Regions from separate parts of the Kosakonia pseudosacchari genome, predicted to be linked through region 1. Evidence: predicted binding sites of a transcription regulator. Region 1 holds the regulator's gene; the other holds the start of a gene.
The links. The regulator Fur, encoded in region 1, represses iron uptake genes when iron is present. The targets are predictions, from matches to a motif close to ATAATAATGAGAACNACTATCAA.
Positions count from the first base shown of each region.

Region 2: the regulator Fur is predicted to act here: its motif matches at 1,084-1,106, upstream of fepD (Fe(3+)-siderophore ABC transporter permease).

Region 1 is NZ_CP063425.1:1,423,144-1,426,257, reverse strand. Features, by position in the region: gene ybfE (LexA regulated protein) at 1-241, shown strand, start outside; gene fldA (flavodoxin FldA) at 405-935, shown strand; gene fur (ferric iron uptake transcriptional regulator) at 1,229-1,675, shown strand; gene IP581_RS06585 (beta-N-acetylhexosaminidase) at 1,795-3,114, opposite strand, start outside.
Region 2 is NZ_CP063425.1:1,303,967-1,307,080, reverse strand. Features, by position in the region: gene entS (enterobactin transporter EntS) at 1-1,008, opposite strand, end outside; gene fepD (Fe(3+)-siderophore ABC transporter permease) at 1,121-2,125, shown strand; gene fepG (iron-enterobactin ABC transporter permease) at 2,122-3,114, shown strand; gene fepC (iron-enterobactin ABC transporter ATP-binding protein) at 3,111-3,114, shown strand, end outside.

The DNA.
Region 1 (3,114 bases):
CGCGAATGAGCGTCGCCCGGGACGGCCGAAGACAAACCCGCTCTCGCGCGATGAACAGTTGCGCATCAACAAACGCAATCAGCTAAAACGCGATAAAGTTCGTGGGCTTAAGCGTGTCGAATTAAAACTCAACGTGGAAGCCGTCGATGCGTTAAACGAGCTGGCAGAAGCGCGAGATATGAGCCGCAGCGAGCTTATCGAAGAGATGCTGCTGGCGCAGCTGAAGGCATTGCGCGGCTAGCGAATCCTCCGAAACATCGTCGAAATAACACTTTCATGTGTCATACAGTGCAGTCCGACGCGATAGCAGTTTCCGCGTGCTTCCCTGTTCTGCTATGATTGCCCTTATCTGTGGGCGTAGCGCCACCACCATACTCATTAAGTTTCAAGAGGTTATTTTACTCATGGCAATTACAGGTATTTTCTTCGGCAGCGACACCGGCAACACCGAAAACATCGCGAAAATGATTCAGAGTCAGCTTGGTAAAGATGTTGCCGACGTACATGACATTGCCAAGAGCAGCAAAGAAGATATCGAAGGGTATGACATTCTGTTGCTCGGCATTCCTACCTGGTACTATGGTGAAGCGCAGTGCGACTGGGATGACTTTTTCCCGACGCTGGAAGAGATCGACTTTAACGGTAAATTAGTTGCGCTGTTCGGCTGTGGCGACCAGGAAGATTACGCGGAGTATTTCTGCGATGCGCTGGGCACCATTCGCGATATCATCGAACCGCGCGGCGCGACCATCGTTGGTCACTGGCCAACCGCGGGCTACCATTTTGAAGCCTCTAAAGGTCTGGCGGACGATGACCACTTCGTTGGCCTGGCGATTGACGAAGACCGTCAACCCGAGCTGACTTCCGAACGCGTTCAAAAATGGGTAAAACAGGTTCGCGAAGAGTTGCACCTGGACGATATCCTTAATGCCTGAGTTTTTTTACGGCGTAATCTGTGGGTTACGCCGTATTAATAGATAAAAGCAATGGAAATAATTGCTACAAATTTTTAACTTTTTTCTCCATCGCTGTACAATAAGCCCTGCTAAACTGGGTGCCGCCGTAAAGGACTTTGCTGGCGACACCACGTTTTATAAGCTTACTTTACTTGAGGGCTTGCAGTTTTCATCCAGCCATGGCAGTTCTATAATGAGACGCATTACCCCAGGTGCATTCCTTATAACTTCCGCTAAGGAAGTGAATCGTATAGCAACAGGACAGATTCCGCATGACTGACAACAATACCGCATTAAAGAAGGCCGGCCTGAAAGTCACGCTTCCTCGGTTAAAAATCCTTGAAGTGCTTCAGGAACCGGATAACCATCATGTCAGTGCGGAAGATTTATACAAACGACTGATCGACATGGGCGAAGAGATCGGGCTGGCAACGGTTTACCGTGTACTGAACCAGTTTGATGACGCCGGGATTGTGACCCGTCATAACTTCGAAGGCGGCAAGTCCGTTTTTGAACTGACTCAACAACATCACCACGATCACCTGATCTGCCTCGATTGCGGCAAGGTGATTGAATTCAGTGATGACTCCATTGAAGCGCGTCAGCGTGAAATCGCCGCGAAACACGGTATTCGCCTGACTAACCACAGTCTTTACCTTTACGGCCACTGCGCCGAAGGTGACTGCCGCGAAGATGAACACGCGCACGACGCGAAATAATAGCGTTTAAAACCTAAAAGCCAGCCTGACGGTTGGCTTTTTTTTATCTGCAATAACGATAACGGCAAAAAAGAAAAACCCGGCAAGCTCGCGCCGCCGGGTTTAATCACCACATCACATTACGCTTTTACGCTGTCGACACGGCTAAAGCGTTTACCGTCCGGGCTGGCGGTGCGCACCTGCACTTCCCCGCTCACCTGCGGACGCGCTTTATCGTCGTAGCGCTGCCAGTTTTTGCCGCCGTCGGTTGAGAACTCAACCACCATGCCCGGGAAACTGGTATTGGCTTCCAGTTTTCCACCGACCACGCGAGCGCCCGGCACAGGCAAGCGATAGTGCACGCCCGCTTTGTCCAGTTTCGCCAGTTCACGATGGCCTAACAGATTAGCAAAGCGTTGCCAGTCCCTTTCCAGCGCTTTCACATCCACCAGATGTGTCTCACCGCCTTTGTATTCACGCCCGGCTTTGTAATCCTGCTCCCAGCCCGCGCGGTGCCATGCGCGTTCCGCCACCGAAATCATACGTGGATAGATCATGTACTCCATCTGATTATCGGTGCGCACCACCTCGCTCCACAGCTGCGCAGAAAGGCCATACGCACCCGGCCACGGTTTGTCGGACTTCGCGCTAAACGGGGTGCCATCGCGATCAAGCGAGGTTTCTGCGTTCTGCGGCATATTGTCCGGGGCGAAGCTGAATATCTTACGTTCATCGCTAAAACGCGTGCCCCAATAGTAACCGCTTTCGGCCGGGTTGACCTCATTCGGGAAGTCGAGATAAACGTAATCCGGGTTAGAGACCACCACGCGGAAACCTTTGTTCGCCCAGTCATTTACCGAGTCAAAACCGCCCCAGTAGAGCGTGTCCCAGAAGTTCACGTTGACATGATCGGTGGCGAACACCGACGCATCTTTGGCATCTTTCAAACCGTCCTGCCACGCCTGCATCGTGTCAATGCCGTGCGCTTTCACCAGCTTGCTGACCTCAACGCCAAAATAGCTGGAGAGATGTTCAACGTCGGCAACTTTGCCCTCTTTGATCATCGCCTGGCAGGCTTGCGATTTCGCCCACGGCTTATCCTGATTGCTCTGATCAATAATGCCTTTGCCCGCTTCCGGTTTTTTCTGATCCGTATAACCGGCGCCCAGATAGATATTTTTCGCTTCGTCGCCACCAAAATGCCAGGTATTCAGCGGCAGTCCGGCTTCTTTATGCATCTGCTGGATTTCGCCAATCACTTTGTCTACAAAGTTACGCGACGAATCGAGGCACGGATTGAGATAGCCGGTGCGGTTATAGAACTGCACACCGGTGGTGTTGGAGGTATCCGTCGGATCCAGTAAACGGTACTGGTTCGCCTCTTTCTCTTTGCCCTCTTTCATCAGGCGCTCATACCGCGCTTCCATAGAGATTACCGCGGCACGCGCATGAGCTGGCAT
Region 2 (3,114 bases), 120 kb from region 1:
CAGCAGCGTGTATTGCAGCAGCGAACTCACCGCCGTCAGCCAGCCGCATAACGCCAGGAACAGCACACCCAGCGCCCAGACGGGCATCAGGCTGAATAAACCGATGGCGATAAACGCGCCCACGGACGCCAGCAGCATAATCACGCCGGGGCGTTCGCTGTGCGCCAGCCTGCCGCTGGTTAACGCCCCAATCGCCGCGCCAAGCGGTAGCGCGGCATACAGCAAACCAATTTCTGCCGCCGACATATTCCAGCTTATCGCCAGCGCCGGGTAGAGCACCCGCACCGCGCTGGCCATCGTTAATAGCCCGCCAAGTAGCGCGATGCCGCCAATCAAAGGGTTGTGCAGTAAAAATTTCAGGGCGGTAAGTAGCGATTTCAGCGGGTGCTCGCGCGGTTGGGGTGGTGGCGGTAATGCAGGCAGGCTAAGTAACGGCAACAGGGTGATAAACGTGCCCGCCGCCGCCAGCCCGTAGTTCCACGCCACGCCGCCGGTCGCCAGCAGCAAGCCGCCGCACATGGGCGAAATAACGGAACCCAGCCGCACCGTCAGCATGGTGATTGCGCCAGCGTGCATCAGATTTTCACGCCCGACCAGCGCCGGGGTCGCCGCCAGCAACGCCGTCACACCCAGCGCGCCGAAAAAACCATCCCACAAACCGAGCAGATAAATTGCCAGCAGCGAAGGCGTCGGCAATAAGGCATTCAGATACAGGCCGATAAAACCGACGCCGCAGGTGGAACGAGCCAGCAGGATCAGCTTTTTGCGCTCGAAACGATCCGCCAGAACGCCGCCAAACATCAGGCCGACGAACATGGCGCTACCGGTCAGCGTGACAGCAAGGCCAACTTGCCAGCTGGAGTGGGTCATCGCCTGGATTTGCACTGGCACCGCCACGCCCAATAACCCCAGCGAGAGAATTGAGATAAAACGCGCCAGAAATACCGCGCGAAACGCCGGATGCGTACGCAGCAGACTCAGGTTTAACAGCCAGGATTGTTGCTTCATTCCAATGCCTTAAATACACACTTTCTATGTCCATTCGCAGGCTGCGCATGGTAACATATCAAAACAAGATCGATAACGATAATTACTATCATTATCAAATTTGGGACGTTTTATGTCGTGTTCTGCTTTCCCGGCGCGCCCCGTTGCCCTCGCCGGGTTATTGATATTGTTGGTTGTCGCCGTTGCACTCAGCCTGTTTATTGGCGCAAAACCCCTGCCCGCCGCGGTCGTCATCGACGCCCTGACTGGCGTCTGCCAGAGCGCGGACTGCACCATCATCAACGATGCCCGCCTGCCGCGTACGCTGGCAGGTTTACTGGCGGGCGGCGCACTGGGTATTGCCGGTGCGTTAATGCAAACGCTCACGCGAAATCCGCTCGCCGATCCCGGCTTACTCGGCGTTAACGCTGGTGCCAGTTTCGCCATTGTGCTCGGCGCGGCGCTGCTGGGTAAAGTCACTCCCGTCGAACAACTGTTGCTCGCTTTTTGCGGCGCACTGGCGGCGTCGCTGCTGGTCGCCTTTACCGGCAGCCAGGGCGGCGGGCAGCTCAGCCCGGTTCGCCTGACGCTGGCGGGCGTGGCGCTGGCAGCGGTGCTGGAAGGGTTATCCAGTGGCATTTCGTTGCTTAATGCCGACGTTTACGATCAGTTGCGCTTCTGGCAGGCCGGTTCGCTGGATATCCGCACCCTGCAAACGCTAAAAATTGTCCTGATCCCGGTGCTGCTGGCAGCGACCATTGCACTAATGCTGAGCCGCGCGCTTAACAGCCTGAGCCTCGGCAGCGACACCGCCACGGCGCTGGGCAGCCGCGTGGCACGCACGCAGTTGCTCGGTTTAGTGATCATCACGGTGCTGTGCGGCAGCGCGACGGCGGTCGTCGGCCCAATTGCCTTTATCGGTCTGATGATGCCGCACATGGCACGCTGGCTGGTCGGCGCGGATCACCGCTGGTCGCTGCCGGTCACGCTGATTGCCACCCCTGCCCTGCTACTGTTCGCCGATATCATTGGCCGCCTGCTGGTGCCGGGCGAATTGCGGGTTTCCGTGGTTAGCGCCTTTATTGGCGCGCCGGTGTTGATCGTGCTGGTGCGCCGCGCGCGCGGAGGCGGCTTATGATGGCGCCCTCCCGCCGCCTGCTCGGCAGTTGTTTATTTATGGTTATCGCCGCGTTGTTATTGACAGCGTGGGGGTTACGTAGCGGTGCAGTGACGCTGGCGTTTTCGCAGGTGCTTGACGCGTTCACCGGCGACGCGCCACGCGCCATGCAACTTGTTGTGATGGAGTGGCGCTTGCCGCGCGTACTGATGGCACTGCTGGTGGGCGCAGCGCTTGGCGTCAGCGGCGCGATTTTCCAGTCGCTAATGCGTAACCCGCTCGGTAGCCCGGATGTGATGGGCTTTAACACCGGCGCGTGGAGCGGCGTGCTGGTGGCGATGGTGCTGTTTGGTCAGCATCTGGCGGCGATCGCGCTGGCGGCGATGGTCGGCGGTCTGCTGACCTCGCTGGTGGTCTGGCTGCTGGCCTGGCGCAACGGCATTGAGACGTTCCGCTTGATCATCGTCGGTATTGGCGTGCGCGCCATGCTGGTGGCGTTTAATACCTGGCTGCTGCTGCATGCTTCGCTGGAAACGGCGCTCTCCGCCGGGCTGTGGAACGCCGGGTCGCTCAATGGGCTGACCTGGGTGAAAACCACGCCTTCCGCGCCGATCATGCTGGTGATGTTTCTTTTTGCCGCTCTGCTGGCGCGACGTATGCGGCTGCTGGAAATGGGCGATGACAGCGCCTGCGCGCTTGGCGTCAGCGTTGAGCGTTCACGAATGCTGCTGATGCTGGTGGCTGTCGCACTCACCGCCGCCGCAACAGCGCTGGCGGGGCCGATTTCGTTTATCGCGCTGGTCGCGCCGCATATTGCCCGCCGGATCAGCGCCACCGCGCGCTGGGGGTTAACTCAGTCCGCGCTGTGCGGTGCGGTGTTGTTACTGCTGGCGGATATGATTGCCCAGCACAGTTTTACGCCTTATCAGTTGCCGGTCGGCGTGGTGACCGTCAGCCTGGGCGGTATTTACCTTATCGCCTTGTTAATTCAGGAGTCTCGCAAGAAATGA